2 regions of the Kutzneria sp. NPDC052558 genome follow, and region 1 is predicted to be linked to the other one. Evidence: predicted binding sites of a transcription regulator. Region 1 holds the regulator's gene; the other holds the start of a gene.
The links. Region 1 encodes HspR, which represses chaperone genes until heat shock. Its sites were predicted from a motif close to ANNTTGAGTNNNNNNNACTCAANNT; they were not measured.
Positions count from the first base shown of each region.

Region 1 (6,347 bases):
CGCCAACGGCATCGTGCACGTCCAGGCCAAGGACCTGGGCACCGGCAAGGAGCAGTCGATGACCATCACCGGCGGCTCGGCGCTGCCGAAGGAGGACATCGACCGCATGGTCAAGGACGCCGAGGAGCACGCGGAGGAGGACAAGCGCCGCCGCGAGGAGGCCGAGACCCGCAACCAGGCGGAGACCCTGGTCTACAGCACCGAGAAGTTCATCAAGGACAACGACGAGAAGCTGCCGGCCGACACCAAGGAGAAGGTGCAGGCGGCCATCGTCGAGGCCCAGGAGGCCTTGAAGGGCACCGACATCGGGGCCATCAAGACCGCGGTGGAGAAGCTGGCCACCGAGTCGCAGGCGCTGGGCTCGGCCCTGTACGCCAACGCCCCGGGCGCCGAGGGCGCGGCCGCCGGCGGCGACGCCCCGGGCGCGCAGGCCGGCCCGCAGGCCGACAACGTGGTTGACGCCGAGATCGTGGACGAGGACCCGAAGAAGTGAGCGACGAGCAGGAGCAGCCGGTGGTCGTGAACGACCGCCGACGGATCGACCCGGAGACGGGCCAGGTCCGCGAGCCGGAGCCGGGCGAGCTGGCCGACGAGACCCTGGAGTCCGCCGGCCGGCACGCCGCCGAGGACGCCGTGGCCGACCCGGCCGCGGAGTTCAAGGCGCAGCTGGACGAGCGCACCGCCGACCTGCAACGACTCCAGGCCGAGTACGCCAACTACCGCAAGCGGGTGGAGCGGGACCGCGAGGTCAACGCGACGGCCGCCAAGGGGCAGATCGTCACCGAGCTGCTGGGCGTACTCGACGACGTCGAGCGGGCGGCCGCGCACGGCGACCTGACCGGCGCGTTCAAGTCGGTCAGCGACAAGCTGGTGGCGGTGCTCCAGGCCAGCGGCCTCGAGCCGTTCGGCCACGAGGGCGAGGAGTTCGACCCCTCGGTGCACGAGGCGGTGCAGCACAACACCTCGGCCGAGGTGACCGGGCCGACCGTGACCGCGGTGTTGCGGCGCGGCTACCGGTTCGGCGAGCGCCTGCTCCGGCCGGCGCTGGTCGCGGTCACCGATCATGAGCCGGCCGCAGCTGAGTAACACGAACGAAGGGAGGGACGCCCGGTGAGCGCACGGGATTGGATCGACAAGGATTTCTACGGCGACCTGGGCGTCTCCTCCGACGCCTCGGCCGACGAGATCAAGAAGGCGTACCGCAAGCTGGCTCGGGAGCTGCACCCCGACGCCAACCCCGGCGACGCCAAGGCCGAGGCCCGCTTCAAGTCGGTCTCGCAGGCCTACGGCGTGCTCTCGGACGCCGAGAAGCGCAAGCAGTACGACGAGGCTCGGCGGCTGTTCGGCTCCGGCGGGTTCCGGCCCGGCGGCGGCTTCGGCGGCGGCACGAGCTCGTTCGACCTGGGTGACCTGTTCGGCGGGGCCCAGGCCGGCGGCGGCGCCGGCGCGGGCGGCCTCGGCGACCTGCTGGGCGGTCTGTTCGGCGGCCGCGGCCGCGGCGCGTCGGCAGCCTCGGCCAACCGGCCCAAGCGCGGCGACGACGTCGAGACCGACGTGCGGATCGACTTCGTGGAGGCGGTCAAGGGCGCGACCGTGCCGCTGCGGCTGTCCAGCCCCTCCACCTGCGGCACCTGCCACGGGTCGGGGGCCAAGCCCGGCACCACCCCGCGCACCTGCCCGACCTGCAAGGGCGCCGGCCTGGTCAGCCGCAGCCAGGGCGCGTTCGCGTTCAGCGAGCCGTGCCGCGACTGCCGGGGCACCGGCAAGATCATCGACGACCCGTGCCCGGAGTGCGGCGGCGAGGGCGTGAGCACCAAGGTGCGCACCCTGACCGTGCGGATCCCGGCCGGCGTCGACGACGGCCAGCGGATCCGGCTGGCCGGCCAGGGCGAGCCCGGGCGCAACGCCGGCCCCAACGGCGACCTGTTCGTGCGGGTGCACGTCGCGCCGCACGCGGTGTTCGGACGTTCCGGTGACGATCTCACCGTGACGGTCCCGGTGACCTTCCCCGAGCTGGCGCTGGGCACCACACTGACGGTGCCGACGCTGGACTCGAAGGTCAACGTGAAGGTGCACCCGGGCACGGCCAGCGGCCGGATCCTGCGGGTGCGCGGCAAGGGCATCGAACGGCGGGACGGCCGCAAGGGCGACCTGCTGGTGACGCTCCAGGTGGCGGTGCCGTCCCGACTGGAGGGCAAGGCCGAGGAGGCGCTCAGGGCGTACGCCGAGGCCACCGCCGACCACGACCCGCGAGCCGAGCTGGACGAGCTGCTGGGGAAGGGTGACACGTGATGGGCAACCCGTTCTCGTTTCCGCCTGGCACCAACGAGGACACCCCGGTTTTCGTGATCTCGGTGGCCGCCCAGCTGTCCGGGCTGCACGCGCAGACCCTGCGCAGCTACGACCGGCTCGGCCTGGTCTCGCCCGGCCGGGCCAGCGGCGGCGGCCGGCGCTACTCGGCCCGGGACATCTCCCTGCTCCGCGAGGTGCAGCGGCTGTCCCAGGAGGAGGGCGTCAACCTGGCCGGCATCAAGCGCATCATCGACCTGGAGAACCAGGTGGACGCGCTGAAGTCCCGGCTGACCGAGGTGCTGGAGGAGCTGGCCGCCGCCCACGCGGCGGCCGAGCAGGCGGCCGCCGCCGTGCACGCCTCCTACCGCCGGGACCTGGTCCCGGTCCGCCAGCAGCAGATCGTCGTCTGGAAGCCGAAAAAATAGGCGGACCCGGCGAGCGAACCCCTGCGAGTCACGCTCTCGGGCACCTCGGCGAGTTCCGCCCTCGGGCATTTTCCAGCGTGGTTGCGCTGGGTGGGTGGGCCCGAGGACGGAACTCTCCAGCCCGAGAACGTGACTCGCGTCCGCCTCGTGTCAGTCCAGCGTGAAGGGGTCGTAGCGGATGTGGTCCAGGGGGGTGCCGGCGACCAGCATGCGGGACACGGTGGCGCGGATCATCGCCGGGGAGCCGCAGACCAGGACCTCGCGGTCGGACCAGGAGCCGTAGCGGGTGACGACGTCGGCCAGCGAGCCGTGCTCGTAGCCCTGTAGGCCCGGCTCCGACTCGACCACCGGCACCACCGTCAGCCACGGGTTGCTCTGGGCGATGCGCTGGAGGTTGTCCAGGTCGTAGAGGTCCTCGCGGGTGCGGCCGCCGACGAACAGGTGCACCCGGGGGTTCTCGCCCCACTGGGCCAGGTTGTCCAGGATGGCCCGCATCGGGGTGACGCCGGTGCCGCCGGCGACCATGAGGATGTCCTTGCCGGCCTCGCGGTCCACGGCCAGCCGGCCCATCGGCGCGCCGATGCGCCACTGGTCGCCGATCTGGGTGTGGGCCACGATCGAGCGGCTGACCCAGCCGCTGTTCACGGCCCGCACGTGGAACTCCATGGTGCCGTCCTCGCGCGGCGCGTTGGCCGGGCTCAGGTAGCGCCACAGCCGGGGCCGCTGCGGGGTCTCCACGCTCACGTACTGGCCGGGCTGGTAGGGCACCGGGTAGTCGGGCTGCACCCGCACCATGGCCAGGCCCCAGCTCAGCCGCTTGTGCTCGACCACGGTGGCCGGCCAGAAGGCCGGGCCCTCGTCGGCCGCGGCGGCCTCCTGCATGGACCGGGCCATGATCGTGTACGCCTCGGCCCAGGCCCGCTCCACCTGCGGCGTCCAGGCCTTGCCGGCGAACTTCTTGATCGAGGCCAGCAGTGCGGTGCCGACCGACTCGTAGTGGCTGGCCACCACGCCGAACTTGCGGTGGTCGCGGCCGAGCTGGCGCAGGAACGGGATCAGGTCGTCGGGGCGGTCGACCATCTGGACGACGTGCACCAGCGCGCGCAGCAGGCGGCTGCGCTGCACCTCCATGTTCACCGGGAACATGTCACGGGTGGTCGGCGCGAGGCTGAACAGCATCCCGTAGAAGAACTTCGCCACTTCCTCGGCGCACGGCTCTACCACCGCGAAGCTTTCGCGAATCATCCGCACCATCGCGGTGACACCCGGTGGCGGTTCGCGGTGAGGAGTGGTTGAAGGCAAGGGGTTCAACACGGCGTTGGCTGTCATGGTCCGGGCGCAGTCTCCACGTAGTCAGGGGAACCTGGCAAGCTTCGGGACACCTGGTCAGGCGCCTCCATGGTCAAGCATCCGTCCCCCGACAGGGTGGACCCTAACTCGACATCGGGTCTTTGTGGGACTTGATGCCACGTTCGAGTGGACCGGCGTAACTAACCGTTGACAGACCATCCTACGAACGGGCGAACAAGCCGCCGGGGGTGTGCAGAACGCGGTCGGCATGGCACGGTGGGCCACCGTGACCCCCGTCCACCTTGCTCCGACCGGTACCGCCGGTCCAGAGCTGCTCCAACTGGAGCTGTCGGACGCACCGTCCCCCGCGGTGACCGACATCACCCTGCACCCCGACGACCTGTTCGTCCCCCTGCCGGGGGACGAACACTTACCCGGATCCCGGGGCGAGCACCTGCTGCAGAGAGCCTTCGGCACGGCCGACCGGGCCAACCGGTTCTACCGCGACCAGGTCCTCGACCACCTCAACGACGAGATGCGGGAGTTCGTGGCCCGCATGGACATGGCCTTCATCGGCACCTCGGACGCCGGCGGCGAGTGCGACGTGTCCTTCCGCGCCGGCCCGGCCGGCTTCGTGCGGGTGCTGGGCGAGCGCTGGCTGGCCTACCCCGAGTACCGCGGCAACGGCGTGATGGCCAGCCTCGGCAACATCAGCGAGAACGCGCACGTGGCCATGCTGCTGGTCGACTTCGTCGACGACCTGATCGGCCTGCACGTCAACGGCCGGGCCCGCATCGTCGACGACGCCGAGCTGCGGGCCGTGTACCCCGACCTGCCCGCCGAGTTCGAACGGGGCCGCACCCCCGAGCGCTGGGTAGTCTTGGAAGTGGTCGAGGCCTACATTCACTGCCGCAAGCACATCCCCAGGCTGGTCCCGGTCGACCGCACCCGGGACTGGGGCACCGACGACAGCCGCCGCAAGGGTGGGGACTATTTCGGCGTTCGATCGACCAGAACGGCGGCCCGCTAGCAGGGATCGGACACTCCGACCACTACGGTTTGACGTTCGTGTGACGCGGATGGAGGACCAGGGTGGACGAGCACGAGCCGGCTGACCGCCGGGAGGCAGCCCAGGCCGTGGAGCGGTCGCTCTCGGTGCTGTTCGGCCGGGCCCGCAGTTTCTCCCTCCAGGTCGCCAAGCAGGTCCACCCGGGCCTGGACACCGCCTCCTACGCGCTGCTCGTGCACCTGTACGAGACCGGCCCGGTGCGCGCCGCCGAGATCGTCGAGCGCACCGGCCTGGACAAGTCGACGGTGAGCCGGCAGATCGCCCGGCTGGAGGAGCTGAGCCTGCTGGAGCGGGCGGTGGACAGCGCCGACGGCCGGGCCAGGATCGTGCAGCTCACGGCCGTGGGGCACGACCGCCTCGCAGCGGTCCGCTCCGACCGCCGCACGCTGCTGCGGGAGCGGCTGTCGCACTGGTCAACCGAGGACATGCAGACCTTCTCCTCGCTGCTGGATCGGCTGAACGAGGTGTTGTGATGGGGCCGTCCGAGGAGCAGTCGCTGGAGCTGATCCGCCAGCTGCGGATGCTCAACCAGATCCAGAACGCGGTGCGGATGCGGTTCTGGGACGACGACTTCGGCCTGCATCCGGCGGCCGGCGCGCTGCTGGCCGACGTCGTGGCCCGGGGCGAGTGCCGGGTGTCGGACCTGGCCGAGCACCGGGTGGTGGACACCTCGGTGGTCAGCCGGCAGATCGCCCAGTTGCAGAAGGTCGGCCTGGTCAACCGCAGGCCCTCGCCCAGCGACGGGCGGGTGGCCCTGATCAGCCCGACCGAGCGGGGCGTCGAGGTGCTGGCCGGCTGGAAGCGCCGGCAGGCCGACCTGATCCGGGCCGCCCTGGACGGCTGGGACGACGACCGGCTGGCCGCGGCCAACGGCGTGCTGGCCGACCTGGTGGCGGCCATCCGCGGCACGCTGGAAGCGTGACCACCCGGACGGCCCAGCCCTGTGGATCGTCACCTGGGGATTGTGGATAAGCGGGTCGCCGGTGTGGACAAGCCTGGTTCGCATGTGGGTGACCAGCCGTGATCACGTGAGGTGAGCCGGCTCACTCGGGTATGCTTCGACTTGAGCGGAACAGACTCAACTTTTCTGACGTTGAAGACAGTGTCCCCGAGTCTCGCCCGAAGGTGGGAGATGAACCAGTTCAACCCGACCACGAAGACGCAGCAGGCGGTGTCCGAGGCGGCGCAGGCCGCGACGATGGCCGGCAACCCCGACATCACACCCGTGCACCTGCTCGCCGCGCTGCTGGCCCAGGGCGACGGTCTGACCG
Region 1 covers NZ_JBIUAG010000008.1:362,729-369,075, reverse strand. The annotation lists gene dnaK (molecular chaperone DnaK) at 1-493, shown strand, start outside; gene grpE (nucleotide exchange factor GrpE) at 490-1,086, shown strand; gene dnaJ (molecular chaperone DnaJ) at 1,111-2,292, shown strand; gene ACIG5F_RS17830 (heat shock protein transcriptional repressor HspR) at 2,292-2,717, shown strand; gene ACIG5F_RS17825 (FAD-binding oxidoreductase) at 2,868-3,971, opposite strand; gene ACIG5F_RS17820 (pyridoxamine 5'-phosphate oxidase family protein) at 4,378-5,037, shown strand; gene ACIG5F_RS17815 (MarR family winged helix-turn-helix transcriptional regulator) at 5,100-5,549, shown strand; gene ACIG5F_RS17810 (MarR family winged helix-turn-helix transcriptional regulator) at 5,549-5,998, shown strand; gene clpB (ATP-dependent chaperone ClpB) at 6,209-6,347, shown strand, end outside.

Region 2 (6,347 bases), on a different contig from region 1:
TCCCGGCGGAAGTGGGCGGCCACGTAGTTGTCCTCGTCGGACTCGTCCAGCCGGGCCACCGCGGCGATCGCGTCGTCCAGCACCGCGACCACGTGCGGGAAGGCGTCCCGGAAGAAGCCGGAAATCCTGACCACCACGTCGATCCGGGGACGCCCCAGTTCCGGAACGGGAACGATCTCGAAGCCGGTGACCCGGCGGGACGCGTCGTCCCACACCGGCCGGGTTCCCAGCAGCCACAGCAGTTCCGCGATGTCGTCGCCCTGGGTCCGCATCGCCGAGGTGCCCCACACCGTCAGGCCCACGCTGCGCGGCCACTCGCCGGTGTCCTCGTGATGCCGGGCCAGCAGGGAGTCGGCCAGCGCCGAGCCCACGTCGAAGGCGTTGCGGGACGGAATCGCCTTGGGGTCCACGGAATAGAAGTTGCGGCCGGTGGGCAGCACCGACACCAGGCCCCGGGTCGGCGAACCGGACGGCCCCGGCTCGATGAACCGGCCGTCCAGCGCCCGCAGCACGTTGCGGATCTCGTCGGTGGTCCGGGCCAGCCGCGGCGCCACCTCGTCCCGGGCGAAGCCGAGCACCTGCTCCACGCTCTCGACCCGTTGCCCCAGCACGGTTTCCACGATCCCGTCGGTGGCCCAGCCGTTGTCGTGCACGCCCGTCACCAGCCGGCGGGCCAGCTCCTCCAGCAGGTCCACCACGTCCGCGCCGGTCTGGGCTGGACCCTCGACCAGTTCGGACAGTCGGCCGGCATCGACGCGGGCGCCGGGGTCGGCCAGCAGCGCCTCCTCGTCCAGTCCGAAGTGGACGGCCAGCGCCGCCCGCAGTCCGGTGATCGCGCCGACCTTGCCGCCGAACACCTGGCGGGCCCGCAGCACCGCCAGCACGTCGTTGACCAGCTCCTCGCCCTCCGGGGCGCGGCCGAGGACATGCAGGCCGTCCCGGATCTGCACGTCCTTGATCTCGCACAGGTAGCCGTCGATGTGCATGACGAAGTCGTCGAAGTCGTCCTCGCCGGGGACCTCGGCCTGGTGCAGGTCGTGGTGCAGCTTGGCGCTGGTGACCAGTTCCCAGATCTGGCCGCGCACGGTGGCGAGCTTGGACGGGTCCAGGGCCTGCACGGTGGCGTACTCGTCGAGCAGCTGCTCCAGCTTGGCCATGTCGCCGTAGGTGTCGGCGCGGGCCATCGGCGGGATCATGTGGTCGACCACCGTGGCGTGCGCGCGGCGCTTGGCCTGCGTGCCCTCGCCCGGATCGTTGACGATGAACGGGTAGATCATCGGCAGGCTACCGAGCACCGCGTCCGGCGCGCAGTCGTCGGCCAGGCCCAATCCCTTGCCCGGCAACCACTCCAGCGTGCCGTGCTTGCCAAGGTGCAGCACCGCGTGCGCGCCGAACTCGTGCTCCAGCCAGCGGTAGGCGGCCAGGTACTGGTGCGAGGGCGGCAGGTTCGGGTCGTGGTAGATGGCCACCGGGTTCTCGCCGAAGCCGCGCGGCGGCTGGATCATCAGCATCACGTTGCCGAAGCGCAGCGAGGCCACGTAGATCTCGTCGTCGGTCACGTAGAGCTGGCCGGGGGCCGCGCCCCAGTGCTCGGCGACACCGTCCTTGAAGGACTGTGGCAGCGCGTCGAACCAGGTCCGGTAGGTGGCGGCCGGGACCTTGATGGCCGCGCCGGACATCTGCTCCTCGGTCAGCCAGTCCACGTCGTGCCCGCCGGCGGCGATCAGCCGGTGGATCAGCGTGTCGCCGTCCAGTGTGGACACATCGAGGCCGCCGAGGTCGTAGCCCTGCTCGGCCATGCGCCGCAGCAGGATCACCGCCGAGGCCGGCGTGTCCAGGCCGACCGCGTTGCCGACCCGGGCGTGCTTCGTCGGGTACGACGACAGCACGATCGCGACCTTCTTGTCCTTGTTCTCCAGGTGCCGCAGCCGCGCCAGCCCCACCGCCGTGCCGGCCACGCGGGCGGCCCGCTCCGCGTCGGCCACGTACACCGGGATGCCGTCCGGGCCGTTCTCCTTGAAGGAGAAGGGAACCCCGATCAGCCGGCCGTCGAACTCCGGGATCGCAACCTGCATCGCCGCGTCCATCGGCGTCAGCGCCGCGTCCGAGTCCCGCCAGGTCGCCCGGGACGACGTGAGGCAGAGTCCTTGTAGGACCGGGATGTCCAGCTGCGCCAACGCCCCCGCGTCCCAGGCGTCTTCATCGCCGCCCGCGCTGGCGTCCGCCGCCACCGCCCCGCCGGCCGCCAGCACCGTCGCCACCACCGCGTCGCAGCGGCCCAACGTCTCCAGCAGGCCATCCGACTCGTCGCCGGCCAGGCCGCGCAGGGAGCCGCAGAACACCGGCAGCACGTTGGCCCCCGCCGCCTCCACCGCGTCGGCCAGTGTGTCCACGAACGCCGTGTTCCCGGCCAGCGCGTGCGCCCGGTAGAACACGATGCCCACCGTCGGCTTGCCCTCCTGGCGCCGCCGCTTCCCGTGCACGCCGAACACCGGGGTCCGCGCCGGCGGCTCGAAGCCCTCGCCGGTCAGCAACACCGTGTCCGACAGGAAGTTGGCCAGCTGGCCCAGGTTGGCCGGGCCGCCCTCCACCAGGTAGGCAAGCGCTTGCGTGGCCACCCCCGCCGGCACCGTCGAGGCCGCCATCAGCTCCGCGTCCGGCGTCGCCTCCCCGCCCAGGCACACCACCGGCTTGCCGCCGGCCAGGACCGCGTCCAGGCCCTCCTCCCAGGCCCGCTTGCCGCCCAGCAGCCGCACCACCACCAGGTCCGCCTCGGCAAGCAGCCCCGGCAGCTCCTCGACCTCCAGCCGGGCCGGGTTGCCGACCGTGTAGTCGGCCCCGCTGGCCCTCGCCGCCAACAGGTCCGTGTCTGCCGTCGAAAGCAGCAGGACGCGCGAAGTCATCAGCCGTACCCTCCTCGGGGTCCCGCGCCCCGGGTAGAGACATCACGGCCGGTGGTGGAGTGTCTGGCTTTCACAGTGGCGCGACCGCCCCGGACTCCCACCGGGTTCCTCGCTCCCACCGCCGTCTGGTCCGACCCAGCCTAGCCACCCCCCGCCCCCACCCAGCCCCAGCGAGAGCATCTTCGCGCTTGGAAGGGGGCTTTCCTTCACTCGGAGTGGAGGAAAGCCCCCTTCCAAGCGTCAGAGTCAGAGTCAGAGACAGGGCTTGTGGCCGACGCCGCCGTAGGAGAGGTGGACCTTGCCCTCGTTCTGCTCGCTCCACTCCGAGCGCCACTGCCGCACCGGCACCACGCCCGGCGGCACCAGGTCCAGGCCGGTGAAGAACTTGGCGACCTCGCCGTACGGCCGGGGGTGCAGCTGGGCGCTGATCTGCCGGTAGATGCCCTCGACCCGGCTCACCCCCGGGAGCTGGTCCTCGGGCACGAAATCGACGGTGGCGTGGGACAGGGCCAGGAAGCTGCCGGGGGCCAGCGCGGTGCGGTACGCCTCGACCAGACCCTGGGGATCGTCGTCGTCGGGCAGGTAGTGCAGCACGGCGATGGCGATCAGCCCCACCGGCCGGGAGAAGTCGATCATGTCGCGGACCGCGGGCAGGTTCAGCACCGAATCGGGGTGGCGCAGGTCGGCCCGCACCGAGGCGACCAGCGGGTTGGCGCCGAGAATGGTCCGACTGTGGGCCACCGCGATGGGCTCGTTGTCCACGTAGACCACCCGCGCGTCGGGGGCGAGGCGGTGGGCGATCTCGTGCACGTTGCCCACGGTCGGAATGCCGGAGCCGAGGTCGAGGAACTGGTCGACGCCGGCCTCGACCAGCGCGGTGACCGCCCGCCGCAGGAAGGACCGGCTGGCCCGCATGCCGTTGGCCACCTCGGGCATGGCCTGCACGGCCTGCTTGGCCGCCCGCCGGTCGACCGCGAAGTTGTGGGCCCCGCCCAGGAAGTAGTCGAGGATCCGGGCCGGGTTGGGGCGGTCCAGGTCGACGTCGGCCGGTATCCACCGAGGACGGTGCATCGGCGCGACCCCTTCCCCTAGATTCACCCGATCGTGTTAATGGTGGAGGTGGCCCCGGTCGGTGTCCACCGCGCACGGGTCACGAACACGCAGGCATTTTGTCGGATCACCGCGCGTTGCACCCGTTGGTCCAGTCCCGATGGGCGCGGTTGGCGGTCACGCAGCGTCACAAATGCTGATCGCCATCAGCGAACGCAACTTCGGGAACACATCCGAGCTCCAGTTGGTTGAGCCAGTACGACTCAACCTTGGAGGAAGACGTGAGCGAAACACTGGCACTCCCGGTGCTCCCGCTGGACGACGTGGTCGTGCTGCCCGGCATGGTGGTGCCGGTCAAGCTCGCCGACGCGGAGATCCGCGCCGCCGTCGAGGCCGCGCAGGCCGGCGACACCGGCTCGAAGGTGCTGCTGGTGCCCCGGTTGGAGGGCAAGTACGCGAAGGTGGGCACCCTGGCAGTGATCACCCAGATCGGCCGGCTGCCCGGCGGCGAGCGCGCCGCCGTGGTCCGCGGCACCGACCGCGTGCGGATCGGCACCGGCACGACCGGCCCCGGGGCGGCGCTGTGGGTGGAGGCCGAGATCCAGGACGAGCCTGCGGTCGACGACGCCACCCGTGAGCTGGCCAAGGAGTACCGCACCCTGGTCACCTCCATCCTCCAGCAGCGGGGCGCGTGGCAGGTGGTCGACTCGGTGCAGGGCGTCGACGACCCCTCGGCGCTGGCCGACCTGGCCGGCTACGCCTCCTACATCACCGACGAGCAGAAGATCTGGCTGCTGGAGACCGTCGACGTCCGCGAGCGGCTGGAGAAGCTGCTGGCCTGGGGCCGTGAGCACATGGCCGAGCTGGACGTGGCCGAGACGATCCGCAAGGACGTCAAGGAGGGCATGGAGAAGCAGCAGCGGGAGTTCCTGCTGCGCCAGCAGCTGGCGGCCATCCGCAAGGAACTGGCCGAGCTGGACGGCAAGCCGGCGTCCGAGGAGCAGGACTACCGGGCCCGGGTCGAGGCGGCCACGCTGCCGGAGAAGGTGCACGAGGCCGCGATGGCCGAGGTGGACAAGCTGGAGCGCACCTCCGAGCAGTCCCCCGAGGTCAGCTGGATCCGCACCTGGCTGGACACGGTCCTGGACATCCCGTGGAACACCCGCACCGAGGACGCGTACGACATCAAGGGCGCGCGGGCGGTGCTGGACGCCGACCACTCGGGCCTGGACGACGTGAAGGAACGGATCATCGAGCACCTCGCGGTGCGGCGGCGCCGGGAGGACAAGGGCCTCGGGGTCGTCGGCGGCCGGCGCAGCGGCGCCGTGCTCGCGCTCGTGGGCCCGCCCGGCGTCGGCAAGACCTCGCTGGGCGAGTCGGTGGCGCGGGCCATGGGCCGCAAGTTCGTCCGGGTCGCCCTGGGCGGCGTGCGGGACGAGGCCGAGATCCGCGGCCACCGGCGCACCTACGTGGGCGCGCTGCCCGGCCGCATCGTGCGGGCCATCAAGGAGGCCGGCTCGATGAACCCGGTCGTGCTGCTGGACGAGGTCGACAAGGTCGGCTCCGACTACCGCGGCGACCCGACGGCGGCCCTGCTTGAGGTGCTCGACCCGGCCCAGAACCACACCTTCCGGGACCACTACCTGGAGGTCGAGCTGGACCTGTCGGACGTGGTGTTCCTGGCCACGGCCAACGTGCTGGAGTCCATCCCCGGCCCGCTGCTGGACCGCATGGAGCTGGTCCGGCTGGACGGCTACACCGAGGACGAGAAGGTTGTCATCGCCCGTGACCACCTGCTGGCCCGCCAGCTGGAGCGCGCCGGTCTAACCACCGAGGACGTCACCGTCAAGGAGGACGCGCTGCGTCGGCTGGCCGCGGAGTACACCCGGGAGGCCGGGGTCCGCGACCTGGAGCGGTCGATCGCCCGTGTGCTGCGCAAGGCGGCCGTGGACGAGGAGAAGCTCCCGCTGACTGTGGGCGCGGACAACCTGCCGGACTTCCTCGGCCGGCCGCGGCACACCCCGGAGTCGGCCGAGCGCACCTCGGTGCCGGGTGTGGCCACCGGCCTGGCGGTCACCGGCGTCGGCGGCGACGTGCTGTTCGTCGAGGCCTCGCTGGCCGACCCGGAGACGGGCTCGACCGGGGTGTCGCTGACCGGGCAGCTGGGCGACGTGATGAAGGAGTCGGCGCACATCGCGCTGAGCTACCTCCGTTCGCACGGGGCCGAGCTGGAGCTGCCGGTCGGTGACCTGAAGGACCGCGGCGTGCACGTCCACGTGCCGGCCGGCGCGGTGCCGAAGGACGGCCCCAGCGCCGGTGTCACGATGACCACGGCCCTGGCGTCGCTGCTGTCCGGCCGTCCCGTCCGCTCGGACGTGGCCATGACCGGCGAGG
Region 2 covers NZ_JBIUAG010000015.1:79,466-85,812, reverse strand. The annotation lists gene cobN (cobaltochelatase subunit CobN) at 1-2,903, opposite strand, end outside; cobalamin riboswitch at 2,868-3,012, opposite strand; gene ACIG5F_RS26370 (SAM-dependent methyltransferase) at 3,156-3,974, opposite strand; gene lon (endopeptidase La) at 4,235-6,347, shown strand, end outside.
Region 2: the regulator HspR is predicted to act here: its motif matches at 4,199-4,223, upstream of lon (endopeptidase La).